Regions from separate parts of the Streptomyces sp. NPDC060000 genome, predicted to be linked through region 3. Evidence: riboswitches for the same ligand, from Rfam matches in the RefSeq annotation. Region 3 holds a riboswitch; each other region holds the start of a gene.
What was found. Region 3 has a riboswitch for thiamine pyrophosphate ahead of thiO (glycine oxidase ThiO). Riboswitches for the same ligand answer to the same signal wherever they lie in the genome.
Positions count from the first base shown of each region.

Region 1: it holds a riboswitch for thiamine pyrophosphate, as region 3 does, so the genes downstream of both, thiC (phosphomethylpyrimidine synthase ThiC) here and thiO (glycine oxidase ThiO) in region 3, are expected to answer to the same signal.
Region 2: it holds a riboswitch for thiamine pyrophosphate, as region 3 does, so the genes downstream of both, ACFWBB_RS25050 (thiamine ABC transporter substrate binding subunit) here and thiO (glycine oxidase ThiO) in region 3, are expected to answer to the same signal.

Region 1 covers NZ_JBHWUU010000003.1:90,721-100,663, reverse strand. The annotation lists gene ACFWBB_RS03275 (YibE/F family protein) at 1-657, opposite strand, end outside; TPP riboswitch at 1,441-1,630, shown strand; gene thiC (phosphomethylpyrimidine synthase ThiC) at 1,623-3,449, shown strand; gene ACFWBB_RS03265 (VWA domain-containing protein) at 3,635-5,116, shown strand; gene ACFWBB_RS03260 (hypothetical protein) at 5,293-6,168, opposite strand; gene ACFWBB_RS03255 (metallophosphoesterase) at 6,361-7,449, opposite strand; gene ACFWBB_RS03250 (LacI family DNA-binding transcriptional regulator) at 8,096-9,208, opposite strand; gene hisC (histidinol-phosphate transaminase) at 9,623-9,943, shown strand, end outside.
Region 2 covers NZ_JBHWUU010000050.1:27,393-37,335, forward strand. The annotation lists gene rlmN (23S rRNA (adenine(2503)-C(2))-methyltransferase RlmN) at 1-928, shown strand, start outside; TPP riboswitch at 951-1,059, shown strand; gene ACFWBB_RS25050 (thiamine ABC transporter substrate binding subunit) at 1,138-2,220, shown strand; gene ACFWBB_RS25055 (ABC transporter permease) at 2,196-3,866, shown strand; gene ACFWBB_RS25060 (ABC transporter ATP-binding protein) at 3,866-4,885, shown strand; gene ACFWBB_RS25065 (LAETG motif-containing sortase-dependent surface protein) at 5,005-5,721, opposite strand; gene ACFWBB_RS25070 (LOG family protein) at 5,884-7,011, opposite strand; gene ACFWBB_RS25075 (VOC family protein) at 7,047-7,466, opposite strand; gene ACFWBB_RS25080 (hypothetical protein) at 7,592-9,358, opposite strand; gene ACFWBB_RS25085 (ABC transporter ATP-binding protein) at 9,340-9,943, opposite strand, start outside.
Region 3 covers NZ_JBHWUU010000041.1:7,744-17,686, forward strand. The annotation lists gene ACFWBB_RS21825 (phytoene desaturase family protein) at 1-1,159, shown strand, start outside; gene ACFWBB_RS21830 (hypothetical protein) at 1,215-2,261, opposite strand; gene metF (methylenetetrahydrofolate reductase [NAD(P)H]) at 2,318-3,241, opposite strand; gene thiE (thiamine phosphate synthase) at 3,344-3,991, opposite strand; gene ACFWBB_RS21845 (Rv2175c family DNA-binding protein) at 4,064-4,429, opposite strand; gene ACFWBB_RS21850 (NAD(P)/FAD-dependent oxidoreductase) at 4,489-5,736, opposite strand; gene ACFWBB_RS21855 (hypothetical protein) at 5,769-6,137, opposite strand; TPP riboswitch at 6,190-6,301, shown strand; gene thiO (glycine oxidase ThiO) at 6,299-7,465, shown strand; gene thiS (sulfur carrier protein ThiS) at 7,474-7,686, shown strand; gene ACFWBB_RS21870 (thiazole synthase) at 7,695-8,489, shown strand; gene pknB (Stk1 family PASTA domain-containing Ser/Thr kinase) at 8,627-9,943, shown strand, end outside.

The DNA.
Region 1 (9,943 bases), on a different contig from region 3:
CGACCCCTGGAGGATCGCGGGCAGGACGAAGAAGTTCAGCACCATGAAGCTGATGGCCAGCGCGACCAGCGCCATGACGCCCCGAAGCCGCCCGACGACCACGACGGCGACCGCGAAGATGAGGGCCAGGACCGTCATGGGGATCCGACGGTTCACGTCGGTGACCGAGTACTGGAGGTCCTTCGGCGCGGAGGGCTCGTAGGCGACCACGACCTTCTCGTCCTGCTCCAACTGCCGTGACTGGTCCGGCTGGACGATCTCGGTGAACGTACGGCCCTTGTCGCTGCCGGTGTCCACGCGGATCGTGGCCCGCTTGCAGGTGCCGCTCGCCTGCTGCTGTGCGGAGGACCCCTCGGCCGTGGAGGTGTCGCCGGTGGGAGCGTCGCCCGAGGCGTTCACCGACGCACAGTTCACGCTCACGACCTTGGTGACCGTGGCCTGCTGGGTCTGCCGGTCGAACCCGACTCCGGTGCGCTCGTGCGCCGGCGCTCCACCGGGCCACAGCACCACGAGGCCCACCAGCACCGCGGCACCGAACGGGATGAGGATGGCCGCGATGACCTTGCGCAGGTGCCGGGAGACGGGGGCGGCCGGGCCGTGACTGTGGCTGTGACCGTGTGAAGGTCCGTGCCCGCTACCTGAACCTGCGCCGTGCATGTCCCCCGGGCCATCGCCGTGACCGCCGTGACCGCCGCCGCTGTGACCGTCGCCGTGATCCTCGCCGTGACCGCCGGCGTGCCCCTTCCCGCGCCTCTCACCGGGGCCGCCACCATGACCACCGTCGAGGTTCTGCCCATGACCGACTTTGCGGTCAAAGCCATATCCGTCGCCAGGGCCAGAATTGGGGTCAGGGTTGGGGCCAGGACGGGCGCCGACACCAGGAGCAAGGCCAGGCTCAGCTCCATGACGGGGGCCAGAGCCGCCGTAGCCCCGCCCGCGCGCGGGCCCGGTTCCGTACACCTGCCCGGTCCCGTATCCCTGGTCATTTCCGGATCCTTGCCCGGTCCCGTATCCCGGATCGTTCGCAGGCCCTTGCCCGCGTCCGTAACCTCCGCTGTTCCCTGGCGCTGGCGCTGGCGCTGGCCCGGTCCCCGGCCCTGACGCCGACATCGGCCCCGCCCCGTCACCGGAGCGGGCACGCTGCCCGCTGGGAGTTCCGGCGCGCCTCAGGCCGCCGAGACCACCGGCGTATCCAGGTCCGTGGCCGGGGCCCCGCTGGTGGTCGTGACCGTTGCCGAAGTCGCGGTCGCCTCCGGGGCCGTTGCCGGGTCCGTCGCCATTGCCATTGCCGTCGCCACTGCCGTTGTTGGCGCCAAGGCGACGGGGCGGCTCGGGAGGTGGGTACGGGGGCTGGTGTGTGGTGGTCACCGACCGATCATCGCAAGAACGACACGAGCCCTCTGTTCACCGCGCCAGAATTGGCGCTAGCGTGGAGGCAACCTTTGCACACGCGGGAGCTCGGAGCACCGGGCTGAGAGGGCGCTGACCTTCGTCTTCGCGATGTTTCACGTGGAACGTCTCTCCTATGGAGTGATGTTTCACATGAAACATCGGCAGACGGTAGCCGCTGCGTCGACCGCCGAACCTGTTACCGGGTAATGCCGGCGTAGGGAGTAGGTCTCATGACCAACAAGGACGCACGCACGCCTGCCTTCACGCAGAACGCGACCAGCGAAAGCGCGGTCGACGTGAACGAATCGGGGGCCAGGAAGTCCGTCGGCTGGCACAAGGGGTACGTCGAGGGCGCTCGTCCCGACGTGCGGGTGCCGGTCCGTCAGGTGCATCTCACCAACGGGCAGTCGGTCACCCTGTACGACACCTCCGGCCCGTATACCGATCCACTCGCCAGCACCGACGTCCGCAGGGGCCTGTCGCCGCTGCGTGAGAACTGGATCATCGCCCGCGGAGACACGGAGGAGTACGCGGGCCGTCCCGTCCGTCCCGAGGACGACGGCGTCAAGCACACCTCACCGCGCGGTGGTCTGCGCAACCTCGACGCGGTCTTTCCGGGTCGGCCGCGTCTGCCGCGCCGCAGTCGGGACGGCGGGGCGGTGACCCAACTCGCGTATGCGCGCCGGGGGGAGATCACACCCGAGATGGAATTCGTGGCCCTCCGGGAGAATGTTTCTCCTGAGGTGGTTCGCGAGGAGATCGCGGCAGGCCGCGCCGTGTTGCCGGCCAACGTCAACCACCCGGAGATCGAGCCGATGATCATCGGCAAGCGGTTCCTGGTGAAGGTCAACGCCAACATCGGCAACTCGGCGGTGACGTCCTCCATCGAGGAGGAGGTCGAGAAGATGACCTGGGCCACCCGATGGGGCGCCGACACGGTCATGGACCTGTCGACCGGCCGCAACATCCACACCACCCGTGAATGGGTGCTGCGCAACTCCCCCGTTCCCATCGGCACGGTACCGCTTTACCAGGCGCTGGAGAAGGTCGACGGCCGCGCCGAGGAACTGACCTGGGAAATCTACAAGGACACCGTCATCGAGCAGGCCGAGCAGGGCGTGGACTACATGACGGTGCACGCCGGTGTCCGCCTCGCGTACGTCCCGCTCACCGCGAACCGTAAGACCGGCATCGTGTCGCGCGGTGGTTCGATCATGGCGGCCTGGTGCCTCGCGCACCACAAGGAGTCGTTCCTCTACGAGAACTTCGAGGAGCTCTGCGAGATCCTCGCCGCCTACGACGTGACGTACTCGCTGGGCGACGGCTTGCGGCCGGGGTCCATCTCGGACGCCAACGACGCAGCGCAGTTCGCGGAGTTGAGGACACTCGGGGAACTCAACCGGATCGCGAAGCGTTTCCATGTTCAGACGATGATCGAAGGCCCGGGACATGTCCCGATGCACAAGATCAAGGAGAACATCGACCTTCAGCAGGAGATCTGTGATGAAGCTCCGTTCTATACGCTCGGCCCGCTGACGACGGACGTCGCGCCGGCGTACGACCACATCACCTCCGGTATCGGTGCCGCGATGATCGCCTGGTGGGGCACGGCCATGCTCTGCTACGTCACGCCCAAGGAGCATCTGGGCCTGCCCAACCGGGATGACGTCAAGACCGGCGTCATCACCTACAAGATCGCCGCCCACGCAGCCGACCTCGCCAAGGGGCATCCCGGTGCGCAGGATTGGGACGACGCGCTGTCCGACGCCCGTTTCGAGTTCCGCTGGGAGGACCAGTTCAACCTCGCTCTCGATCCGGACACGGCACGGGAGTTCCACGACGAGACCCTCCCGGCGGAGCCGGCGAAGACGGCACACTTCTGCTCGATGTGCGGGCCGAAGTTCTGCTCGATGAAGATCAGCCAGAGCATCAACGAGCGGTTCGGCAGCGGGGCGGCCGCCGGGGCCTCGGCGGAGGAGATCGCCGAGGGCATGTTGGAGAAGTCGAAGGAGTTCGCGGCGAGCGGAAACCGGGTGTACCTGCCGCTGGCCGACTGACGAGTCCGGATCGGCGCTGTTCCCATCGGTGCTGTTCCCATCGGTGCTGTCCCACCAGGTTCGACACCTGGGGACAGCGCCCTGGGCGGCCCGTCAGCGAGGGTAAGACACAGCGGTATCGCGATCAGGCGGAGTGTCGTGCTCGTTCGGTTGCCCTCGGGCGTCGGCTCGGCAGACTTGCCTCCATGACAGCGCGATCCATGAGCAAGGGTGCCAATCTGCCGGTCGACGTGCCGGGCGTACTGGTCGAACTCAGCTGGGCCGAGGAGGTCGACGGACCGGACATCGATGCCTCGGCGCTGCTGCTGGCCCAGGACGGACGGGTTCGTGACGACGGGGACTTCGTCTTCTACAACCAGCCGCTGCACGCGTCCGGCGCCGTGCGACACCTCGGCAAGCGGAGCGATGCCGGCGTCGCGACCGACACGGTCCAGGTGGACCTCCGCTCGCTGGAAGGCGCGATCACGCGTGTGGTGGTGTGCGCGTCGGCCGACGGCGGCACCTTCGGTCAGGTGAGGGGTCTGACGCTGAGACTGCTCGGCACGGGCGGACGCTCCGAAGTGGCGCGCTTCGAGATGCGGGCCGATACGGAGACGGCGTTCATCGCCGGTGAGCTGTACCTGCGCGAGGGGCGCTGGAAGTTCCGGGCCGTCGGGCAGGGATACGCCTCAGGGCTGGCCGGGGTCGCCACGGATTTCGGGATCACGGTCGACGAAGGGCCGGAGGAGGCGACCGTGCCACGGAACCAACCGCCTCTCACCCCGCCGCCGGGCACCCCACCGTACACATCCACGCGCGCCCCATCGGCGCCACCGCCACCCACCCGGCCCACCATCGCCCCACCCCCGATCACTCCACCGCCCGTCACCCCACCTGCGATCAGCCGACCGTCCGGTCCCCGTCCGTCCAAGGGGGAGGAGCAGCTGCCTGTCGACATGCGCAAGCGGCTGTCTCTGCGCAAGGAGCAGGTGGCCGTCAGCCTGAGCAAGCGCGGAGCGGTGGGGATCAGCGCGCGCGTGGTGCTCGTCCTCGACGCCTCCGGGTCCATGTCGTTCCTGTACTCGCGCGGAGTGGTGGCGGACGTCGTGGAGCGTATGGCGGCGGTGGCGGCCCAACTCGACGACGACGGAGAGATGCAGGCCTGGACGTTCGCCAGCGAGGCCGCGCGCCTCCCCGACCTGCGGCTGGGCGAGCTCCCCGATTGGCTGCGGCTGCATGTGCGGGTGGGCGAGATCAGTCTGTTCCGGCGCAGCAGGAAGCCCCGCAAGGGGATGGAACCCGGGCAGGTCGACATGCGCACGGTCGGCATCCAGAACGAGGAGCAGAAGGCGATTGCCCAGGTCAGAACATATGTGAGGGAGAATCCGACGGCCGCTCCCACGCTGGTGCTGTTCTTCTCCGACGGAGGGGTCCACCGCGACGCGGCGATCGAGCGGGAGCTGCGGGCGGCGGTCGAGGAGCCGATCTTCTGGCAGTTCGTGGGGCTCGGCCGGTCCGACTACGGAGTCCTGGAACGGTTCGACACGCTTCCTGGGCGCCGCGTCGACAACGTGGGGTTCTTCTCCGTGGACGACATCACCACCGTCCCGGACCAGGAGCTCTACGACCGGCTGCTGTCGGAGTTCCCCAGTTGGATCACTGCAGCGGGCCGGGCAGGAATCCTCTGACCGGCGTACAACCACAGCCGCACGGCGGCCCACCACGACCCATCCCGTGACTCCGAGCAGCACAGCGCAGCACTGGCACCCAGGCCACCCGGCGTGGGCGTACGCCGTACAGCGAGGCCGTACGGCGTACGGCTTGCGCTGTCCCGGCGGGGTCGACGGGGGCGCAAGCCGAGTGCCTATTCCGGCTGGTGCTCCGGGCCGCCGAAGTCCGGGCTGGTGTAGTCCGGACTGCTGAAGCTCGGGCGCGGGCCTGTCGAGCGGCCGTCGTCCGGGCTGCTGAAGCCCGGACGGTCATAGCCGATCTTCGGGAGGCGGCCGGTGGGAGCCGGTGGGGTGGGGTCGGTGTGCAGGGCGGTCGCCGTGCCGGGATCGGCGAGGGCCTCCCGGAGGAACGGCAGGATGCCGCGTTCCAGCAGGGCTTCTCGCCAGGCTTCCCTGGCCTGGTCGACCTCCTCGCTCAGTTCGCTGTACGGTCCGGCCTCCAGGGAGGGCCGGTTGCGCAGGGCGGTGAGCAGCAGCGCGACGGTGGCGACAAGGATCGCGGCCACGGCCACGGCCCCGAACGTCCAGCCGGCGGCGAGCATGGTCCGGGCGAACGCCTGCTCGGGGTCGAGCACCCTGAGTATGTAGCCGACGAGCAGGAAGATCATCGCGGCGGTCCCGGCGAGAACGGGGGTGAGGACGGCGGCGACGGCGCCCGCCCCGGCGGCTTCGGCGGCCTGGGCCGCCTCCCCCACGGTGGTGGCGAGCCCCAGCGCGGCCGCGCCGGGCTCCGCGGAGCCCGTCTCGGACGTGGACGAAGGCGTGGACGGCGCGGGGTGGCGCAGTTCCTCGCGGACCTTGACGTAGTGCTGGTACTCGGCCGCCGCGGCCACCGTGATGAGCGCGGAGGCGTTGAGCGCCATGGTGCGCAGTTGTTCGGGGTTGAGCCGCTGTCCGACAGCAGCCAGTTCCGGGTGGTGTGGGGCGGAGCGCAGCGCCTCGTCGAGGATCCGCTCGTACTCCTGGCGGTCCTCGCTGTTCAGGTGCTGCGGAACGCTGTTCATCTGCATCCCCCGATGCTCCGTAGGGCTTGGGGCTCGCATGCCAACGAGCCGTCGGGCAGAAACGGAGGGGAGCCTGCTACGGATAACCCGATGGTAGAGCGGCGACGGCATGGGGTGACAGGGGGTTTGCCGAAATTGGCCCCTGGCCTGCGGTGTCGCCGACCGGTCCGAAGTGGGGAACTTCTGCCCCGGGAACGCTCAGACTTCCAGGGGCAGTTGCTGGACCAGCAGCTTTCCGGCCATCGTCACGCCGCCGTCCATCGCGATGGCCAGCCCGTCCGCGTAGAGGTGCGGTCCCTCGACGTGCGGACCGCCACTGTCTTCGCCCTCTTCGGAGCCGACTTCGCCCAGCAGGTAGGGAATCGGGCTGTGGCCGTGAACGATACGGGTGCCGCCGTACGTATCGAGCAGGGAGCGCACGGCGTCGGCGCCGCCCTCGTCGCGGAAGGAGAAGCGCTTGGTGAACTTGCGGAACAGGTCCCACACCTCGTCCGCGTCGTTGCGCGTGATCGTCTCGCGGACGGTGTCGTTGACCGCCTCGATCGAGTCGCCGTAGTCGAGGTAGGCGGTGGTGTCGGAGTGGACGAGCAGATGGCCGTCGACCTCCTCGACGGCGTCGAGGCGGGCCATCCACTGCAGGTGGTGGTCCTGGAGACGGTCCATGTCGTACTTCTGGCCGCCGTTCAGCAGCCAGGCCGCCTGGAAGGTGGCGGTGCCCGCGCCGGAGTTGACGGGCGTGTCACCGAAGCGCTTGGCGCCGAGCAGCAGCAGTTCGTGGTTGCCCATGAGGGCCTTGCAGTATCCGCCGGCCGCGGCGGCTTCGGCGGACAGCCGCATGACGAGGTCGATGACCCCGATGCCGTCCGGGCCACGGTCGGTGAAGTCGCCGAGGAACCACAGCCGGGCCGTGCCCGCGCACCAGTTGGCGGCGGAGTCGACCAGGCCCTTCTCCTGGAGTGCGGCCACCAGTTCGTCGAGGTAGCCGTGTACGTCACCGACGACGAACAGGGGTCCCGGGCCGGCCGCGGGCAGCGGGGCCTGGGCGGTCGCCGGGTCCACGGCCACCTGAAGGGTGTCGCCGCGCCGGTTGATGACGGGCAGGTCGCGCTGGGTGGGCGTGTAGCCGTCCGGATGCTCCAGCGGCTCCTCCACGAGGGGCGGCACGGCATTGCCGGGGTCTGTGCCGTGGTCGTACGGACCGGTCTCGTTGACGTACGCGGGCACCCGGAAGTCGCGCAACGTCGCCGTACGCTCCACTTCGGGTCCCTGACCGGCCCCCTGAGTCATCAGACCCCTCCACCATCGCGCCGCATCTGCACCCTTCGGGCTGCCTGGTCGCAGCGGCCCGCGGTGCCGTGCGCCCATCATAGGAATGCGGATCGTGCCGTGTGACGACCCAGGGGTGGTGAATCGGAGCAAGGCTCCAGTTCATCGCGGCTTTCGCCCCGATTGGGCCGGGCTTCGGCAGTCCGCTCTCACCCCGCGCACGCCCTGGCGACACCCGCACACTGCCCCCGTCGTCTGCTCGGCCGGATGGGCCGGGCCACGACATCGACCGCGGAAAGGGTGATTTCGGTGGGCCGCGGGAGGATGACGAGACGGCTGGAGCGCGTGGGGCCAGCGGGGCGACCGGGTCCGCTGGGGTGATTGGTCTCAAGGTGATGGCAGATGCCTCCCAGCGCCGCCGGAAACCGCCCGTACGTGACTCCCGCCGACTCGCGTTGACGCCCACGCCCCTTCAGGCCGCCCCAGCCGCCACGAGGGGATCGCATCCTCCCCCTCCGCAACTACGACAGGGCAAGCCGCCCAAGCCGTGGCCACAAGCCGCGCGAGCCACAAGGCGCAAAGCCGCGCGAGCCACAAGCCGCGAGCCGCCGCTCCCGACGATCCGCGCCATGGCATGGGCGGGGGTCGTGGCGAGCGGCGGCTCGGGTTACTTCTCCTCCGGCGCCCGTGGCGGGCTGACCGTGGTCCGAGGGGGGCGTCGTTGGGAAGAGGTTCGTACGAAAAGCTCGGTCGGTATGACCTGCTCGACCGGACGGTCCGTTTCTTCGCCCTCGATCGCGTCGATGAGGAGTTGGATCACCGCCGTGCCGATGCGGCGCGGCTTCAGCGAGAGGGTCGTGACGGGCGGCTCGGTGTTGGCGTACACCGCGGACTCGCTGCAGCACACGACCAGGAGGTCCTCGGGGACGCGCAGCCCGTAGCGGCGGGCCGCGGCGAGCAGGTCGGTGCCGTTGGGGTCGAACAGTCCGTAGACGGCGTCCGGGCGGTCGGGGCGGGCCAGCAGCCGGTCGGCGGCCACGGCGCCCGCACACGGGTCGTGCGCGGGGTAGGCCTCGTAGACCGGGTCCTGGCCGACCCGCTCGCACCACCGCAGGTACGCGCTGGTCGACAGGTGTGTGTAGGTGTCGGTGGTGGTGCCTGTGAGCAGGCCGATACGGCGGGCGCCGGCGTCGGCCAGGTGGTCGAGGATGTCGAGGACGGCGGCCTCATGGTCGTTGTCCACCCACGCGGTGACCGGGAGCGAGCCGGCCGGGCGGCCGTCGGAGACGACCGGTAAACCCTGCCGGACGAGCTCGCTGACCACCGGATCCTGGTCGGAGGGGTCGATGACGACCGTGCCGTCCAGGGCGACGTTGGACCACACGTCGTGGCGTGAGGTCGCGGGGAGGATCACGAGCGCGTAGCCGCGGGCCAGCGCGGCCGACGTGGCGGCGCGCGCCATCTCCGCGAAGTACGCGAATTCGGTGAAGGTGAAAGGTTCATCCCCGTAGGTCGTCACGGTCAGGCCGATGAGGCCCGACTTGCCGGTACGGAGGGTTCGGGCCGCCGCCGAGGGGCGGTAGCCGAGTCGGTCGGCGACCTCGCGGACATGGCGGCGGGTGGCGTCCGGAAGCCTGCCCTTGCCGTTGAGGGCGTCGGAGACGGTCGTGATGGAGACTCCGGCGGCGGCGGCCACGTCCCTGATACCCGCCCGGCCCGGCCGGCTGCCTCGGCGTGAGGTTTCCGCGCGGCTCACCTGGTGCTTCCCTGCTGCTGTCATGGCGAGCCGATAGTAGGGCTCATTAGGTGGGGTAGGGCGGACGCATATGCACGCGTTGACAGGCACGTTTCTGCAAGGTTGAAAGGGGTCAATTACCTTGGAAGTAAAGGCAGTTGATGGTTTTCATGCCAGGACGTGGCGTGTCGGCACGGATGAGCCTGTCGCGACACCGATGTTTCGAAGAGGTCTCAACTCACCTGCACGAGCGATGCGCGCCACGGAGTGCACTACCGGCGCGTAGATATATGTGCAGCGCGCCCCCTGGCGCGTACGCCTTCGTGCGGCTTCGTCCGCAGAAGTCGGGGAGCTCCCGCCGTTTCGGAGCGGCGGCCCCTGCTCGCCTGTACGCAGCCGCGCCGAATCCTCATAAGGTGAGCAGTATTGAAGCCGGTGGTGGTCACGAGGAGGACTGCGGTGAGCGAGACGAGCCCCAAGCTGCGCGCCGAGCTGGAGGGGATCCCCACCTACAAGCCGGGCAAGCCGGCCGCGGGCGGTGGTCCGGTGGCCTACAAGCTGTCCTCCAACGAGAACCCCTATCCGCCGCTGCCCGGCGTGATGGAGACGGTGACGGCGGCGGCCGCGTCCTTCAACCGCTATCCGGACCTGGCCTGCACGCTTCTGATCAACGAGCTGTCCGAGCGGTTCGGCGTCCCCGCCTCCCACCTGGCCACGGGCACCGGTTCGGTCGGTGTCGCCCAGCAGCTCGTCCAGGCGACGGCGGGCCCCGGCGACGAG
Region 2 (9,943 bases), on a different contig from region 3:
GGAGTGGACCGACATCCCCGCCGGTGCCCGCGACAAGCTGCGTGAGGCGCTGCTGCCGGACCTGATGTCGGTGGTCCGGCATCTGTCGACCGACGAGGGGACCACCCGCAAGACCCTGTGGCGGCTGTTCGACGGCACGCTCGTGGAGTCGGTACTGATGCGGTACCCGGACCGGGTGACCATGTGCATCAGCTCGCAGGCGGGGTGCGGGATGAACTGCCCGTTCTGCGCCACCGGGCAGGCGGGGCTGGACCGGAACCTGTCCACCGCCGAGATCGTGCACCAGATCGTCGACGGGATGCGGGCCCTGCGGGACGGAGAGGTGCCGGGGGGGCCTGCCAGGCTCAGCAACATCGTCTTCATGGGTATGGGCGAGCCGCTCGCCAACTACAAGCGGGTCGTCGGTGCCATCCGGGCGCTCACCGACCCGGCTCCCGACGGGCTCGGGCTCTCGCAGCGCGGGATCACCGTGTCGACGGTCGGCCTGGTGCCCGCCATCCACCGGTTCTCCGACGAGGGCTTCAAGTGCCGGCTGGCGATCTCCCTGCACGCGCCGGACGACGAACTGCGCGACACCCTGGTCCCCGTGAACACGCGGTGGAAGGTGCGCGAGGTGCTGGAGGCCGGGTTCGAGTACACCGAGCGGTCCGGGCGTCGGCTGTCCATCGAGTACGCGCTGATCCGCGACATCAACGACCAGGCCTGGCGTGGTGACCGGCTCGGGCGGCTGCTGCGGGGCAAGCCGGTGCACGTCAACCTCATCCCGCTCAACCCGACGCCGGGGTCGAAGTGGACGGCCTCCCGGCCCGAGGACGAGAAGGCGTTCGTCGAGGCGATCGCCGCGCACGGGGTGCCCGTCACGGTCCGGGACACCCGTGGTCAGGAGATCGACGGGGCGTGCGGTCAGCTCGCGGCGACCGAGCGGTAGTCTGAGGACCGTACACATCTTCATATTCCGACAGGGGAGCGCCACAGCGCTGAGAGTGCGGCATCCAGGCCCGCAGACCCTCTGAACCTCGCCCAGGTCATTCTGGGTAGGAAGTTCGGTCATCACTCGAGCTGTTGCGCCCTGCCCGGCGTCCGTCGCGGACCCGGGCGGGGCCGCGTCTCTTCCTGGTCAACCCAGGAGGAAAACCAGTGCAGAACAAGACCTTCGTGGCCGTGGCCGTAGGGCTCGGCCTGGTCGCGCTGTCCGCGTGCGGGTCGACGGACGGGAAGGGGACGGCGGGCTCGGGGAGCTCGAAGACCGTCACCCTCGTCAGCCACGACTCGTGGGCCGTGTCCAAGGGTGTGCTCGCCGGTTTCGAGAAGGAGTCCGGGTACAAGGTGAAGGTCCTCAAGGACGGCGACGCCGGGCAGGCCGTCAACAAGGCGATCCTCACCAAGGACAACCCGCAGGGCGACGTCTTCTTCGGCGTCGACAACACGCTCCTGTCGCGCGCCCTCGACAACGGGCTGTTCCAGTCGTACGAAGCCAAGGGGCTGGGGCAGGTCGACGCGCAGTACCGGCTGGACGCCGACAAGCGCCGGGTCACTCCCGTCGACTACGGCGACATCTGCGTCAACTACGACAAGGCGTACTTCAGCGAGCACAAGCTGGCCCCGCCCGCCTCCTTCGACGACCTGGTGAAGCCCGCCTACAAGGATCTGCTCGTCACCGAGAACGCCTCCACCTCCTCGCCCGGGCTCGGCTTCCTGCTCGGCACCGCCGCGAAGTACGGCGACGGAGGCTGGGAGGGGTACTGGAAGAAGCTCAAGGCCAACGGGGTGAAGGTGGTCGACGGCTGGGAGCAGGCCTACAACGAGGAGTTCTCCGGGTCCGCCGGGGGGAAGAAGGCGAAGGCCGACCGGCCGCTCGTCGTGTCGTACGCCTCCTCGCCGCCCGCCGAGGTGATCTACGGCGACCCGAAGCCGGCCACCGCGCCGACCGGTGTCGCGTCCGGCACCTGCTTCCGGCAGATCGAGTTCGCGGGTCTGCTGAGCAACGCCTCCAACAGCAAGGGCGGCAAGGCGCTGATCGACTTCCTGATCACCAAAGAGTTCCAGGAGGACATGCCGCTCAACATGTTCGTGTACCCGGTGGTGAAGGGGGCGGCCGTCCCCGCCGAGTTCACCGAGTACGGGCCCGCCGCCAAGGACCCCGAGACCCTGGACCCCGGGAAGATCGCCGACAACCGCGACGACTGGGTCAAGTCATGGACCTCGCTCGTACTGAAGTGACCGGGCGCGGAGCCCGCACGGGGAACGTGGCACGGCTCGGTCTCATGGCCGTGCCCGTCGCGTTCTTCGCGGTCTTCTTCGCCTACCCTGTCGCCGCGATCGTCGCCCGGGGACTCGGCGCCGACGGGGGCCCGCGCTTCGGACGGCTGTGGGACGTGCTCGCGCAGTCCGGCATCCGGCACGTCCTGTGGTTCACCACCTGGCAGGCACTGGCCTCCACCGCGCTGACGCTCCTGGTCGCGCTGCCCGCCGCGTATGTCTTCGCGCGCCTGGAGTTCCCGGGCAAGCAGGTGCTGCGCGCCGTCGTCACCGTGCCGTTCGTGCTGCCGACGGTCGTCGTCGGCACGGCGTTCCTGGCGCTCGTCGGGCGCGGTGGACTGCTCGACGACCTGTGGGGCGTACGGCTGGACACCACGGTGTGGGCGATCCTGCTGGCGCACGTCTTCTTCAACTACGCGGTCGTCGTGCGGACGGTGGGCGGGCTGTGGTCGCAGCTCGACCCCCGCCAGGAGGAGGCGGCGCGGATGCTCGGCGCGTCCCGGCTGACGGCGTGGCGCACGGTCACCCTGCCCGCCCTGGGGCCCGCCGTCGCCGCCGCCGCGCTGATGGTCTTCCTGTTCACCTTCACCTCCTTCGGAGTGGTGCAGATCCTCGGTGGCCCCACCTTCTCCACCCTCGAGGTGGAGATCTACCGGCAGACCTCCGAGATCTTCGACCTGTCCACGGCCGCCGTCCTCACGATCGTCCAGTTCGTGGCCGTCGGCGTGATCCTCGCCGTGCACGCCCAGGCCGTACGGCGGCGGGAGACCGCGTTGCGGCTGGTCGACGCGTCGGTGACGGCGCGGCGACCGCGCGGGGCCGGGCAGTGGGCGCTGCTGGCCGGAGTGCTCGGCACGATCGCCGTCCTGCTGGTGCTGCCGCTCGGGGTGCTGGCGCAGCGCTCGCTCGACGCACCCGGCTTCGCCTACTACCGGGCGTTGACCAGCGACGACGGCAATGTCTTCCTGGTCCCGCCGATCGAGGCGATCGGCAACTCGCTGGAGTACGCCGTCGTCGCGACCGCGATCGCCGTGCTCGTCGGTGGGCTCGCCGCGGCCGCGCTCACCCGACGGGACGCCGGACGGCTGGTCCGTGGCTTCGACGCACTGCTGATGCTGCCGCTGGGCGTCTCCGCCGTGACCGTCGGCTTCGGGTTTCTCATCGCGCTCGACGAGCCTCCGCTGGACCTGCGCGGTACCTGGATCCTGGTGCCGCTCGCGCAGGCGCTGGTCGGCGTTCCCTTCGTCGTACGGATCATGCTGCCGGTGCTGCGGGCGGTGGACCAGCGGCTGCGTGAGGCGGCGGCCGTGCTCGGGGCGTCGCCCTGGCGGGTGTGGCGGGAGGTCGACCTGCCGATGGTGCGGCGGGCGCTGCTCGTCGCGGCCGGATTCGCCTTCGCGGTGTCGCTGGGGGAGTTCGGGGCGACGGTGTTCATCGCCCGGCCCGACAGTCCGACGCTGCCGGTCGCCGTGGCGCGACTGCTCGGTCGGGCCGGCGAGCTGAACTACGGCCAGGCGATGGCCCTTTCGACGATTCTGATGGTGGTGTGCGCGGTGGCCCTGCTGGTGCTGGAGCGGCTGCGGACCGACCGTACGGGGGAGTTCTGATGCTGCTGGAGCTGGAGCGCGCGACCGTGCGGTTCGGGGGGCGCGCCGTGCTCGACGCGGTCGGTCTCGCCGTCGCCGAGCACGAGGTGGTCTGCGTGCTGGGGCCGAGCGGCAGCGGCAAGTCGACGCTGCTGCGGGCGGTGGCCGGGCTCCAGCCGCTGGACGCCGGCCGGGTGCTGCTGGACGGGCGGGACCAGGCCGGGGTGCCCGCGCACAAGCGGGAGCTCGGGCTGATGTTCCAGGACCATCAGCTGTTCCCGCAGCGGGACGTGGGCGGCAACGTGGCCTTCGGGCTGCGGATGCGCGGCATGCCCAGGGGCCGGCAGGGCGAGCGGGTGCGGGAGTTGCTGGAACTGGTCGGGCTGCCCGGTGCGGGCGGCCGTGCGGTGGCCTCGCTCTCCGGCGGGGAACAGCAGCGGGTGGCGCTGGCCCGGGCCCTCGCGCCGCGGCCCCGGCTGCTGATGCTCGACGAGCCGCTCGGCCAGCTCGACCGGTCGCTGCGGGAGCGGCTGGTCGTCGAACTTCGGGAGTTGTTCGGCCGGTTGGGGACGACCGTGCTCGCGGTCACCCATGACCAGGGCGAGGCGTTCGCGCTCGCCGACCGGGTCGTGGTGATGCGGGACGGGCGGATCGCCCAGTCCGGTACGCCACTCGAGGTGTGGCAGCGGCCGGCGGACGAGTTCGTGGCCCGGTTCCTGGGCTTCGACAACGTGGTGGAGGCGACCGTCACGGGGGAGGCCGCGGTCACCCCGTGGGGCAAGGTGCCGGTGCCGGACGGATCGGGCCAGGGGGCGCGCACGCTGCTGGTCCGGCCTGCCGGTGTGCGCCTGGTGGGTGCGGACGAGGGACTGCGCTGCACCGTCGCCGGCCGCACCTTCCGCGGCACCCATGTCGCGGTGCACCTCCAGCCGGAGGGCGCACCGAGGCTGGAGGCGGCGTGCGCCCTGCGGGACGCGCCGGAGGTCGGAGGCGCGGTGGGGGTCTCCTTCGACGCGGGCGAGATCGTCGTACTGGACTGACGGCCGGCCGAGGGAGAGAGGCCGGCCGGGGAACGTACCGGGACATGCGGGTGGCCCGCCCGAAATGGGGACGGGCCACTCACGTACGTCCGTAGTGCGGGTCGAGCGGGTCGTGCCGGTCAGCGGTTGCTGGACCCGCGGCGACGCATCCCGAAGAACACCGCGCCACCGCCGACGACGACCAGGGCGGCCGCGACGCCGACGATCAGACCGGTGTTGGAGTTGGCACCGGTCTCGGCGAGGTTGGACTCCTGGACCGCGGGCGACGGGGCGTTGCTCGCGGAGGGTGCGGGCGCGGCGCTGTCGCTGGCCGAGTCGGACGGGGAAGCGGACGGGGTGATCGTCTCGGCCGGCGGCGGCGTGGTCTTGGTGTCCGACGGCGACGAGGACGGGGTGCTGCTCGGGCTCGACGTGTCGTCGGCCTCGCAGGCCTTGGACGGGGTGGTCACGTTCGGGCTGATGTCGGTGTCGACGAACGTCTTCTTGCCCTTGACGGCCAGGACGTGGACCCGGTACTCGGCGTTCGGCTCCCAGTCCTCGGCGAAGGAGACGGTGACGCCCTTCTTCGAGCCCACGACCGTCTGTTCCGTGCCGACCTGCCGGAGGTCGGCGCCGTTGTTCTCGAGGAAGACGGTGATGACGGCCGGGACGCCCGTGGGGTCCTTGTCGGTGACGGTGATGACGCCCTTCGTGCCGTCACAGGCGGCAGTGGCGGAGAACTCGCTGATGTCGCAGGCCAGCGCGGTGCCGGCGGCGCTGAGCGCGAGGGCGGCGGAGGCGGCGGTGACACCGAGCATGCGCACCGAACGGGCGGCGGTACGGCGGGAAAGGGACACGTTTGTCCTTTACGGGAAGCGCAACTGCGGGGGGTGGAGGGGAAGATGGCGCCCCCGGTGAGCCGAACGCGTCACCATCCCCAGCAGAACCACAGGTCTATAAGCGTTCCATAAGAAGTGTCAATGCGAGGATGCCTCTGAGCGGCTGGCTTTGCCCGCTTATTAACCACCGAGACGTTTCAACGCCTCCGGAGCCTCCTCGATCCGGTCAACCAGGGCGATACGGGACTCCATCGCCCGCTCCTGGGCGAGTGACCGCAAGAGCGGCCAGGCGGGCAGCCGTTGTGTCCAGTGCGTCCGGTCCACGAGCACCATGGGGGTCGGCTCGCCCCGCGACCCGTAGTAGTTGGGCGTCGCGTTGTCGAAGATCTCCTGTACGGTCCCGGCGGCGCCCGGCAGGAACACCACTCCCGCGGTGCAGCGGGCCAACAGGCCGTCCTCGCGGGTGGCGTTGGAGAAGTACTTGGCGAGGTGCGCGGCAAACGGGTTCGGCGGCTCGTGGCCGTAGAACCACGTGGGGATGCCGACCGAGGGGCCGCCGCCCGGCCAGCCGGCCCGCACCTCGAAGGCGGCCTTCGCCCATTCGGTGATCGAGGGCGTGAACTTCGGTGCCTTGGCAAGGATACGGAGGGCGCCGGTGAGCATCTCGTCGTCGAAGGGGGCCGCGTAGGCGCCGAGGTTCGCCGCCTCCATCGCGCCGGGTCCGCCTCCGGTCGCCACCATGAGCCCCGCACGGGCGAGTTCACGGCCGAGGCGGGCCGCGCCGGCGTACGCGTCCGTGCCGCGTGCCATGGCGTGGCCGCCCATGACGCCCACCACGCGCTCTCCGACGAGGAGTTCGTCGAGCGCGTCGGTGACGGCGTCGTCGTGGATCGAGCGGAGCATCGACCCGAAGATGTCGCCGTCCGCCTTCGTGTGCTGGAACCAGGCGTACGTACGGGCGTCCGGTGTCGCCTCGTAGCCCTCGTCCAGGGACGCGAACAACTCGTCGGGGGAGTAGACGAAACCGCGGTACGGGTCGAAGGACAGGCCCGGTACGGGCGGGAAGACCAGGGCGCCGGAGGCGCGGGACTTCGTGGCCGCCTCCGGTTCCATCGGGCAGCCGAGGAAGACGGCGCCCGAGGTGTCCAGGGCGAGGAGGACGTCCGTACGGGCCGTCAGATCGACGGACTGGACGCGGAAGTGGGAGAGCGTGCCGTGGGTGCGGGCCACCTCGTCGAACTCGGCGAGGGACTCGATCTCACGGTCGTGGGAGCCGTCGAACGGCTGGGCGGGTGTCGTCGGATGCACCCGCCCATGCTAGGCAGCGCGGAACGGCGAGCGGGTCAGCTCTGGACGGTCGAGGGGTCCATCCATACGACCTCCCAGGTATGGCCGTCGAGGTCGTCGAACGAACGGCCGTACATGAAACCCATGTCCTGGGTCTCACCGCTCGGGGAGCCGCCCAGCGCGAGCGCCCTGTCGACGAGCTCGTCGACCTTCTGGCGGCTCTGGGCGCTCAGGGCGATCAGGACCTCGCTGGTCTTCGCGGCGTCCGCGATCTCCTTCTTGGTGAACGTCGAGTAGAACGGCTTGGTGAGCAGCATCACCACGATCGTGTCGCTGATCACCACGGAGGCCGCGTTGTCGTCGCTGAACTGCGGGTTGATCGTGTAGCCGAGCTCCGTGAAGAACTTCTTCGAGGCGTCGAGGTCGTTCACGGGCAGGTTCACGAAGATCATCTGCTGGTAGGCCGGGGTGGTCATCTGGTCTCTCCCAGGGAGTTCGTGCCGCTGGTGTGTCGTGTCGGTGAGGTAGACCGGTGGGCCGCGCGGAACTAATCGGCGGGGGCGACCCTTCCGCGCGGACGTTTTCTGCCCGCGGGAGTGCTTCAGCGCGTCAGCGGGAGGGCCGCCAGTTCGGCCACGATCAGGGTGAGCGGGACGAACAGGGCGAGCAGGGCGCCGGTGCGCAGGGCTGCGGCGCTGCGCAGCGTCTTGGCCGGGGCGCCGAGGCGGAGCAGGGCGGCGGTGGTGTCGGCGCGGACCTGCCTCGCCTCGACGGCCGCCGTCAGGAGCGTGGCGACGGTGCAGCCCACCACGATCAGCGCGCCGAGGGCGGTGAGCGGGCCGAAGGACGGGTCCGCCGGGTCGTAGAGCATGGCCATCGTGTACGCGCCGGAGGCCACCGCGCAGACCACGCCCAGCGGGCGGCCGATGCGGGACGCCTCCTGCATCAGCCCGCGGCCCGCGAGGAGGCGGAGCGCGCCGGGGCGGGCCGCTTGCAGCAGAAGGCCGCAGAGGTGGGTGAGGCCGGGACCGGCGAGGGCCAGTCCCACGGCGGTCAGGGTCCAGCCGAGGAGGACCGCGGCGGGGCCGGTGGGCAGGCCGCCGGGGAGGGGAAGGGTGCTGGGGTTCGCGGTGCGGTTCGCGTACGCCTCCACGGCCAGACCGGCGGCGAGGAGGGCGGTGCCCCAGGGAAGGGCGGTGGGATGGGGCGGTTGCGTCTGCGAGCCCGCCATGCCGGGGGCGGGGAGGGGGGCCTGGGCGTGGGCGTCCGCAGAGGCCGGGACCGGGTGCGGGGACAGGGCCGGGGACGCGGAGGGTGTGCCGTCCGGAGTCCGCGACGAGGCGTCGACCAGGGCTGAGGCGATCGACAGGGTCGCCGTGCCCGGCGCTGACGGGGTACCGCCCGCTGCCGGGTCGTCGGGCACCGCCTCGCCGGGACGACCGTCCGGAGCCGGCGCCGTGCGGGACGGCTGGACGCCTGCCGCCAGGGCGGGAGCCGCCTCGGCGGGACGGCCGTCCGTCGCCCCGGTGGGGGTCGGCGCGGAGAGGTCACCGCCCGCGGCCGGGTGGGACCGCCGGGCGTCGGCCGCCGGGGCGGGAGCCGCCTCGGCGGGACGGCCGTCCGGCGTCGTGCGGGAGGGGTGGACGTCCACCGCGGCCGGGTGGGACCGCCGGGCGTCAGTCGCCGGGGCGGTGGCCGCCTCGGCGGGACCACCGCCATCCGCCGGGTGGGACGGTCGGGCACCACTCAGCCTTGCCCCGAAGCGGCCGTACTCCCCGAACCTGTCGCCCCGTGCTGTCCTGCCGTACGCCCCGAACCGGCCGAACATCCGCGGGACCGCCCGGGCCGCCACGCGCGCGTCCCGCGGGCGGAGCATCAGCGCGACCGCGAGGGACGAGGCCACCGGGACCAGTGCCAGCAGGGTCAGGGACGCCGGCAGCGGGAGAGGCTGGTTCGCCGCCAGGAAGTCACGGGCCGCTCCGTCGAACGGCATGCCCGTGAGGTCACCGCGCAGATGGAGGAAGAGGAGAAGGGCCAGCATGGAGCCGAGCAGCGTCGACAGGGCCGTCGTCATCGCCGAGACGGCCATCAGACGGGCCGGGCCCAGGCCGATCGCCGCCAGTCCTGGGCGCGGCCGGGTGCCGGGGTCGGCGCGGGCCACCGCCAGGGCGAAGTAGACCGTCGCGGCCAGCGGGACCGCGCACCAGGCGAGGCGGAGCACGGACGCGGCCGGGGCGTCGGGGTGGGTGAGGGCGTGCCCGAGGGTGCACAGGAGGAGGAAGCCGGTGCCCGCCGAGGCCGTCGCCACCAGGAGGCGGCGGAGCTGGACGGCGGGGTGGGCGCTGCGCGTCAGACGGAGAGCGAGCACGCGGCCCCCCGGCCTTCCGGCTCCGCGACCGGCGGCAGATGCACCGTCTTCACCCGGCGGCCGTCAAGGAGCGGCACCGTGCGGTCGGCGAGGGCGGCGGTCTCCGGGTCGTGGGTGGCCAGTACCACGGTGATGCCGTGGGAACGGGCCGCCGTCGTCAGGGTGCGCAGGACGTGGGCCCGGTCCGCGCGGTGGAGGGGGGCCGTCGGCTCGTCCGCGAAGAGGACCGAGGGGGCCGGGGCCAGGGCGCGGGTGATGCAGACCCGCTGGCGCTCGGCCTGGGTCAGTTCGTGCGGGCGGCTGCCGGACCTGTCGCCGATGTCCAGGCGGTCCAGCCATTCCAGCGCGGCGACCTTGGCCCGGCGGCGGCTGGTGCCGCGCAGCATCAGGGGCAGGGCCGCGTTCTCCCAGACGTTGAGTTCGGGGACGAGGACCGGTACCGGGTCGATCCAGCCGAAGCGGTCGCGGCGCAGCCGTTCGCGGGCCATCGGGCCCATCGTGTGCACGGGCACGCTGTTGAACCAGACCTCGCCGCGCTGGGCGCGCACCAGGCCGGACAGACAGCGCAGCAGGGTCGTCTTGCCG
Region 3 (9,943 bases):
CGCGGGCGTCGTCGCGGCGCTGGACGAGGCGCTCGGGGCGCACGCCGGGCAGCGCTGGGGCGACTTCCTGGTCCGGGCCCGGGAGGCCTGGGACCGCACCCGCCGGCCGCTCCTGGAGGAGCCCCTGTGGCCCGACTGGTCGGTGCTTGCCGCCCGCGAGCCCTACCCGGCGGTCCCGCACAAGCGGCTGCTGCGCACCCGCGCGGCGGGCACCCTCGCCGAGGTCGGCGCCTGGGAGCTGCGTGACCCCAGGCTCGCCGCGCTGGTCGAGGGCCACGCGCTCGCGTACGGCCTGGACCCGCGGGTCACCCCGGCGAGCGCGGCCGTCCTGCCGTACATGGAGCACGCCTTCGGCATGTGGTACGTGCGTGGGGGGATGCGGGAGCTGGCGCGCGCGGTCTACGAGCGGTGCCTGGCCCGCCGGGTGGAGTTCGTCTTCGGCGCCGGGGTCGTCCGGATCCTGGAGAAGGACGGCCGGGTGGCGGGCGTGGAGCTCGCCGAAGGCGCGGCACGGGAGGCGGACTTCGTGGTCGCCCCCGGCGGCGTGGACGGCCTGCCCGCCCGCGCGGACGGCGAGGTCGCCCCGCAGGGAGGCCTTCCGAGCCGGCTGACCGTACTGCTCGCGTTGCGCGGCGCCCGGCCGGAGGGAGCCGCGCACCGGACGGTGGTGCACACACAGGACCGCGACGCGGAGTTGGCGAGTCTCTTCGGGGCGACGCCGTCGGTGCCCGCGCGGCCGACGACGACGGTGCTGCGGCCCGACGACCCGGCCCTGGTCCCTGACGCCGACCATGAGGCGGTCACGCTCAGTGCCGTGGTCCCCGCCGGGTCGGAGATCCACGACGAGCACGTGGACGCACTGGTGGCCGTCGCCGAGCGAGCCGTCCCCGGTCTGCGCGACCGCGTTCTGTGGCGTGAGGTGCGCACCCCCGCCGACATCGCGCGGGAGACCGGCGCGGCGGGCGGATCGGTCCCTGCGCCGACGCTGGCGGCGGCCGGGGGGCGCCTGCTGCATCCCGCCAACTCCACCGGTCTGCAAGGCCTGTTCACCGTCGGCGGCTGGTCGCACCCGGGCGGTGGGCTGCCGCACTCGGGCATGTCGGGTGCGCTGGTGTCCGGACTGATCGTGGAGGGCCCGCAGTTCCGCGGCTCACAGTGAACCGCGGCGACACCCGCAGCGCCCGGCAGGGCGCGTGCCGAGGGGAACGCGGCCGTCAGAACCGGTACTGCTCGTCGTAGCCGTTGCCCTGGTGCCCCTGCTGCTGCCCGTCACCCTGGTACGGGTACTGCTGCTGCTCGGGCGGGAGTTCACCGCCGAGCGGGTCGTCGGTGTTGCGCTGCTGCGGGACCCAGACGCCGCCGGCCGGGGTCTCCCCGTAGCCGCCGGTGCCGTACTGCTCCTGGCCGTAGCCCTGCTGTCCGTACTGCTGCTGGCCGTAACCGCCGTCGTAGGAGCCGCCGCCGTAGGTCTGGGTGCCGATGTACGGGTCGGAGTAGGCCGCGTACTGCTGCTCGCCGGTGGCGTCGTAGCCGTACTGCTGCTGGTGGTACCCGGCGTACGTGTTGTCGTACCCGTAGTTCTGGTCGGCGCCCTGGGCGGCCGTCGCGTACTGGTCCTGAGGCTGGCCCTGAGGCTGGTCCTGGGACTGGCCCTGCGACTGGCCCTGGCCGGTCGCGGCCGCGTACGCGGCATCGCTGTAGACGCCGTAGGAGCCGGTGTCGTCGGGCATGGGCTGCGGCTCGTAGACGGACGTGGACTCGGCGGCGCGGGCCGTGGGCGTGAAGACGTCGTCGCGGTCGTAGTCCTCGTCACCGAGGGCGCTCTTGTCGCCGAAGGCGTTCCCGTCCTGGCCGAACGCCAGGTTGTCGGCGCCGTACCGCGGGCCGGCGCCGAATCCGGCCTCGCCCGTCTCCAGGCCGGAGACCTGGAGTGTCGGGTCCTTGCGCTCGGCCTTGCCGCGGCGGCGCTTGGTGACGGCCCCGTCGTCACCGTCCGTGTCCGCGTCCCCGCGCCGGAAGGCCCAGCCCTCGGCGAAGCCGCGCCGGAACGACAGCGTGACGTAGGTCTGGCCGACCGCGAAGGCGGCCGCGCCGAGCGCGATGACGACGACCGACGGGATCAGGACACCGAGGACGACGCCGAGGAAGCCGACGAAGGCCAGCAGCCGCCAGCGCAGCCGCGCCTTGTACTGCAGCAGAACCTCGCCGAGTAGCCACAGCGCGACGAAGCCAAACGCGATGTAGAGGACCGTCCAGCCCATGTACGCCCCTCTCCCAGTGGCCGCTACGCAGTGTGTCGTATACCGGTGCGACCGGTCTAGGCCTGCGGCGGGTGGTGCAGGCCCAGGTTCTCGTAGATTTCCAGCGTCGCCGTGGAGTTGTTGAGCGTGATGAAGTGCAGTCCGGGCACTCCCTCGGCCAGTAGCCGAGCGCAGAACTCCGTGGCGAAGTCGATGCCAATGGAGCGTACAGCGGCCGGATCGTCTTTGGCTGTGAGGATCCGCTCTTTCAGGGCGGCCGGGAAGTGGGCGTTGCTGAGCCTGGGCAGGCTCTCCAGCATCTTCACACTCGTCACCGGGAGGACCTCGGGGATGACCGGAGTCACACAGCCGGCCGCCCCGACCCGGTCGCGCAGACGCAGGTACGACTCGGGCTCGAAGAACATCTGCGTGATGGCGTAGTCCGCGCCGGCCCGGCACTTGTCGACGAAGTGCGAGACGTCGGTGTCCCAGTCCTCGGAGCGGGGGTGCATCTCGGGGAAGGCGGCGACGCCCACGCAGAAGTCGCCCGACTCCTTGATGAGCTGGACGAGTTCGGCGGCGTACGTGAGGCCCCGGGGGTGCGGCACCCACGCGCCCATGGGGTCGCCGGGCGGGTCGCCGCGCACGGCGAGCATGTTGCGGATCCCGGCGTCGGCGTACTGGCCGATGATGTTGCGCAGCTCCGCGATGGAGTGGTTCACGGCGGTGAGGTGCGCGACGGGCGTGAGGGTGGTGTCGGCGACGATCTGCTCGGTCTCCCTGACCGTGGTCGCCCGGGTGGAGCCGCCGGCCCCGTACGTCACCGAGACGAAGTCGGGGGCGACCGCCTCGACCCTGCGCAGCGCGTTCCACAGGCTCCGCTCACCCTTGGCGGTCTTCGGCGCGTAGAACTCGAACGAGTACGTCGTCTTGCCGGTCGCCAGGATGTCGCGCACGGTACGCGCGCGGTCCGTCCTGGTGGATGCGGTTCCTGAGGCCATACGGGCAGGTTAGTCAGGGGTGGCCCGTCCCCCAACCGCATGCGGGACATTTGCCCGGATTGTCGACTTGTTGTCCATCCCTTGGACAGCGGTACGGCCTGGTCACGCGGCGCTCAGCCGCTTCGCGAACTCCGTGGCCGCGGCACCCGGGTCGTCCGCGTCCGTGATCGCCCGGACGACGACGACCCGGCGGGCGCCGGCCGCCAGCACCTCGTCCAGGTTGCCGAGGTCGATACCGCCGATGGCGAACCAGGGGCGGTCGGTGGCGAGGGAGGCCGTGTGCCGGACCAGGTCCAGGCCGGGGGCGCTCCGGCCGGGTTTGGTCGGGGTGGGCCAGCACGGGCCGGTGCAGAAGTAGTCGACCCCCTCCTGGACGGCGGCCGCCCCGGCTTCCGCCTCCGCGTGCGTGGAGCGGCCGATGAGGATGTCCTCGCCGAGGATGGCGCGGGCCGCGGGGACCGGCAGGTCGCCCTGCCCGAGGTGGAGTACGCCGGCGGCGGCCGCGTGCGCGACGTCCGCGCGGTCGTTGACCGCGAGCAGCTTGCCGTGCCGGGCGCAGGCGTCGGCGAACACCTCGAGGTGCTCCAGCTCCTCGGCGGCCTCCATGCCCTTGTCACGCAACTGGACGATGTCGACACCGCCCGCGAGGACAGCGTCCAGGAACTCCGGGAGGTCACCCTGGCGGGTGCGGGCGTCCGTGCAGAGGTACAGCAGGGCGCCGGCCAGCCGGGCGCGGGCGGTGTCGGGCATACGGAAGTCCCCCAGGGCGGTGGCGTACGGGAGCGAGCGCCCCCGCACACCGGATCGGTTCGAATACGCGGGTCAGACGGCGAGCGCCTGGGCGCGGCGCTTCACCTCCGTGCCGCGATTCTCACTCAGGGCCTGCGCGGGCGTGCCTGGCAGGCTCGGGTCGGGGGTGAAGAGCCACTCGAGCATCTCTTCGTCCTTGAAGCCGTCGTCCCGCAGCAGGGTCAGGGTCCCAACCAGGCCCTTCACCACCTTGTCCCCGTCGATGAAGGCGGCGGGGATGTGCAGCGCGCGGTTCTCGCCACGGCGCACGGCGATGAGCTGGCCGTCCTTGATCAGCTGCCGGACGCGGATCACGTCGGAATCGAGCATCTCCGCGATGTCGGGCACGGTGAGCCAGGCGGGGACTAGAGCATCGGTCTTTGCGTCAATCTCGGTCACGGGAACAAGCCTGCCATCTGCCGCTGACAGTCGGAAGCCGGGACGGTCCGACCAGGGGTTCAGGCCTCGGCCGTCGCCGCCTTCATCGGCCGCGCCGGGTCCGCGAGGAGCCGTGGGTTCATGGGCGTGCCCGCCTCGATCAGCCGCCTGCCCTGGGCGAGGTCGCGCGGCCGCCCCACGGCCAGCAGGGCGACCACCCGGTCCTCGCGCAGCCAGCAGACCGTCCAGGCCGGACCGGACGGGTCGCCGCGCCACAGGACGCGGTCGGCGTCGGCGTGATGCCCGGCGTACTGGACGAAGCGGCCGAACTGCTCGGACCAGAAGTACGGGACGGGGTCGTAGACGGCCGGGGGCTCGTCGGTGGCCGTGCCGATGATGTTCGCCGCGACCGTGCGCGGTCCCTGGAGGGCGTTGTCCCAGTGGTGGACGAGGAGCCGCTCGCCGTACCTCCCCGAGGGGAAGGAGGCGCAGTCGCCGACCGCGTACACGTCGGGCAGGGAGGTGCGCAGGTGGGCATCGGCCACGACTTCCCGGTGGGCGCCCAGCGCGATGCCGGAGCCGGCCAGCCAGGCGGTGGCGGGGCGGGCGCCGATGCCGACCACGACGGCGCCGGCGGGCAGCCGCGAGCCGTCGTCGAGGACGACCGCGCCGGGTTCGACGCGCTCCACGCGTGCGTGGGTGCGCAGCACGGTGCCGTTGTCGGCGTACCAGGCGGCCATCGGGGCGGCGACCTCGGCGGGCAGCGCCCCGGCCAGCGGCCGGTCGGCGGCCTCGACGACGGTGACCGCGCAGCCGGCCTCCCGCGCGGCCGTGGCGAACTCGGCGCCGATCCAGCCGGCGCCGACGACCACGACGTCGTGCTGCTGGGCGAGGACCGGCCGTAGCCGTTCGGCGTCGTCCAGGGTGCGCAGCAGGTGCACGCCGGGCACCCCCTCGGCGCCGGGCAGCCGGACCGGTTCGGCTCCGGTGGCGAGGACGAGGACGTCGTACGGGACGGGCCCGGCCCCGGTGTCCAGCTCGTGGTCGGCCGGGCGAAGGCCGTCGACCTCGCGGCCGAGCACGAGGTCGATGCCGAGGCCCTCGAAGTCGACGTCGAAGGCGGAGCCCTCGGCGTTGCCGAGCAGCACGGCCTTGGACAACGGGGGCCGGTCGTAGGGCTGGTGGGGCTCCGCGCCGATCAGCGTCACCGTGCCGTCGAAGCCCTGTTCGCGCAGGGCGACGGCGGTCTGGACCCCGGCCATGCCCGCGCCGACGACCACCACGCGCCGCCCGGACGGGCCGCCTTCTTCCTGCCTCTGCTCACTCACCTGATCACCTTAGGCGGCTGACGAATCGTCAGTCAGCCGTCGTGCGCCGTGACCTGCTCCACAACGCTGGTGCCGCTGCCCTCCTGCGACTCCCACGCCCAGGCCTCCTCGAGCCGTACCCGTCCGTCCGCGAGCTCCACGACCGTCGACACACAGTGCCCCGAGGACGTCGTCCCGTCGTGCTTGAGCTGTACGTACCGGAAGTCGAGGCGGTCCCCCTCCCGGGTACCCACAAGATGCCCGCGTACGACGTCACCGCCCGTGTACTCCGCCCAGATCTCGCCGCCGCGCTCGTGGTACGTGAAGCGGGTGCGGGTGCCGACCTGGCCCGGCGCCTGGTCGGCGACGGGGGCGAGGACGAGGCCGTCGAGCGAGACGGGCCTGGGCATGGGTATGGGCATGGGCAAAGGCTCCCTTACCGAGGTGCGCGGCGTCCGGCTAGGGTGGCCAACGTAGAGCACTCGCGGGAGTCCGGACGCACCGGGCTGAGAGGGAGGCTGGCGGCCTCCGACCGTACGAACCTGATCCGGGTCATGCCGGCGAAGGGAGGGGCTGGACGCCCATGTCGTCTCCGCGTACGTCAGACGTCCTCGTCATCGGGGGCGGGATCATCGGCCTGGTCACGGCCTGGCGGGCCGCGCAGCGCGGCTTCGCCACGGCGGTGGCCGACCCGGCGCCGGGCGGCGGGGCAGCCCAGGTGGCGGCCGGGATGCTGGCCGCCGTCACGGAACTGCACCACGGCGAGCAGGGTCTGCTCGGCCTCAATCTGGCCTCCGCCCGCCGCTATCCGGACTTCGCGGCCGAGCTGACGGAGCTGACCGGACACGGCCTCGGCTACCGGCGCTGCGGCACGCTCGCGGTCGCGCTGGACTCCGACGACCGCGCCCATCTGCGCGAACTGCACGCCCTGCAGCAGCAGTCGGGACTGGAGTCGGAGTGGCTGTCCGGTCGGGAGTGCCGGCGCCTCGAGCCGCTGCTCGCGCCAGGGGTGCGCGGCGGTCTGCGGGTGGACGGCGACCACCAGATCGACCCGCGGCGGCTGACCGGGGCGCTGGTGGCCGCGTGCGAGCGGGCCGGGGTGGTCTTCCACCGTGTGTGGGCCGAACGCCTGTCCGTGGTGGGCGAGCGGGCCGCGGGGGTCGTCACACGGGACGGTACGGCGCTGGAGGCGGGGCAGGTGGTGCTCGCCGGTGGCAGCCTGAGCGGGCGGCTCGCGGGGGTGCCGCGGGACGTGCTGCCTCCCGTACGGCCGGTGAAGGGCCAGGTGCTGCGGCTGACCGTGCCACCGCGCTACGCGCCCTTCCTGAGCCGGACCGTGCGGGCCGTGGTGCGCGGCAGCCAGGTCTACCTGGTCCCCAGGGAGAACGGCGAGCTGGTGGTGGGCGCGACCAGCGAGGAGCTGGGCTGGGACACCACGGTGACGGCGGGGGGCGTGTACGAGCTGCTGCGCGACGCCCATGAGCTGATCCCGGGCATCACCGAGCTGCCCCTCACGGAGACGCGCGCGGGGCTGCGGCCCGGGTCCCCGGACAACGCGCCGCTGCTCGGGCCGACGGCGCTGCCGGGGTTGCTGCTGGCCACCGGTCACTACCGCAACGGCGTGCTGCTGACGCCGGTGACGGGTGACGCGATGGCGCATGTCCTGGCCACCGGGGAACTCCCGGACGAGGCCCGTCCCTTCACGCCCCGGCGCTTCGGCGCCGCCGTACTCTCGGAGCAGTCCGCATGAACGTCCGCATGAACGCCCGCTTGCACGTCTCGGTGAACGGGGAGCGGCGGGAGTTCCCTCCCGGTACGGCTCTCGACAGCGTCGTACGGTCCCTGACGGCGGCGCCCTCCGGGGTGGCCGCCGCGCTCAACGAAACCGTCGTCCCGCGCGCGCAGTGGCCGTCGACGGCTCTGCGCGACGGTGACCGGGTGGAAGTCCTCACCGCGGTCCAGGGAGGCTGAGCCAAGTCATGGCCGACGACACCTTCCTCCTCGCGGGCATGTCCTTCTCGTCCCGTCTGATCATGGGTACGGGGGGTGCGCCCAGCCTGGACGTGCTGGAGCGGGCCCTGGTGGCGTCCGGCACCGAACTGACGACGGTCGCCATGCGGCGGGTGGACCCCTCGGTGCACGGTTCCGTGCTGTCGGTGCTGGAGCGGCTCGGTATCCGGGTACTGCCGAACACGGCGGGGTGTTTCACCGCCGGGGAGGCCGTGCTGACGGCGCGGCTGGCCCGGGAGGCGCTGGGCACCGCTCTGGTCAAGCTGGAGGTCGTCGCCGACGAGCGCACGCTGCTGCCGGACCCGATCGAGCTGCTGGACGCGGCGGAGACGCTGGTGGACGACGGATTCACGGTGCTCCCGTACACCAACGACGATCCGGTGCTGGCCAGGAAACTGGAGGACGTGGGGTGCGCGGCGGTGATGCCGCTGGGCTCTCCGATCGGCTCCGGCCTGGGGATCCGCAACCCGCACAACTTCCGGCTGATCGTCGAGCACGCGCGTGTGCCGGTGATCCTGGACGCGGGGGCCGGTACGGCGTCGGATGTGGCGCTGGCCATGGAGCTGGGGTGCGCGGGAGTGATGCTGGCGTCGGCGGTCACGCGGGCGCGCGATCCCGAGCGGATGGCGTCGGCCATGCGGGCCGGCGTCGAGGCGGGAAGACTGGCCCGGCTGGCCGGCCGGATCCCGCCCCGGTACTTCGCCGAGGCGTCCTCTCCCGTGGAGGGCCGGGCGGTGCTGGACCCCGAGCGCCCCGCTTTCTGACCCCCGTGCGGCTACCGTCCGGTCTTCGGAGACGGGCGTCGCCCGGCCGGTGGGTTGCGTCACAGGTCGGCTCCAGTAGCGCTGCGATCGCGGTGGAACCGGCGGAGGTGTCAGCGGCGGCTCGTACACTCACCTGCGTGGACACGACCCTTCAGGACCCTCTGGTCGGGCAGCTGCTCGACGGCCGGTATCGCGTAGAGGCGCGGATCGCGGTCGGCGGGATGGCCACGGTCTACCGGGCCGTGGACACCCGCCTGGACCGCGTGCTCGCGCTCAAGGTGATGCACCCGGCGCTCGCCGCCGACGGGGCGTTCGTCGAGCGGTTCATCCGGGAGGCGAAGTCGGTCGCCCGGCTCGCCCACCCGAATGTCGTCCAGGTGTTCGACCAGGGCGCCGACGGGTCGTACGTCTATCTGGCCATGGAGTACATCGCCGGATGCACGCTGCGCGATGTGCTCCGCGAGCGCGGGGCGCTTCAGCCGCGCGCCGCGCTCGACATCCTGGAGCCCGTGCTGGCCGCGCTCGGCGCCGCGCACCGGGCCGGGTTCGTGCACCGGGACATGAAGCCCGAGAACGTGCTGATAGGCGATGACGGGCGGGTCAAGGTCGCTGATTTCGGACTGGTGCGGTCCGTCGACACGGTGACCAGCACCACGGGTGCCGTGCTCGGCACCGTCGCCTATCTCGCCCCCGAGCAGATCGAGCAGCCAGGTGCCGCCGACCCCCGCGTCGACGTGTACGCGTGCGGGGTGGTCCTCCACGAGATGCTCACGGGTGAGAAACCCCACGACGGGGACTCCCCCGCGATCGTGCTCTACAAGCACCTGCACGAGGACGTCCCGCCGCCGTCGGCCCTGGTGCCCGGGTTGCCGTTCGCACTGGACGAGCTCGTCGCGTCGGCCACCGTCCGCGATCCCGAGGCACGGGCGTACGACGCCGTCGCGCTGCTCGGACAGACGCTGGAGGCGCGCGCCGCGCTCAGCGAGGAGCAGCTGGACGCGCTGCCTCCGCAGGCCGTCTCCGCCGCGCACCACAACGCCGAGGACCGGACGAGTGTGATCCCGCGCTCGCTCACCTCCCCCGCGCTCGGCTTCGCTCGCGCGGGGGGACCCCCATCGCGGCCGCTGCCCGTCGACGAGGACGACCCCGACGGCGCCGAGGACCCGCTCAACCGCACCTCGCGGTTCCAGAGCCCGCCGCCCCTGCCGCCCCGGCGCCGTTCCGTACGGCCCCGGCGCGGCGTGCTCGCGCTCGTCACGGTCGTCCTGCTGGTGCTCGGTGTGGGCGCCGGGGTCTGGTACATCAACTCCGGCCAGTTCACCAAGGTCCCGGCGGTGCTGACGCAGAAGGAGGCGCAGGCCAAAACGCGGCTCGAGGCCGCCGGGCTCAAGGTCGGCAAGGTCGAGCACGAGCACAGCGACACGGTGAGACGCGGCACCGTCATGGACACCGAC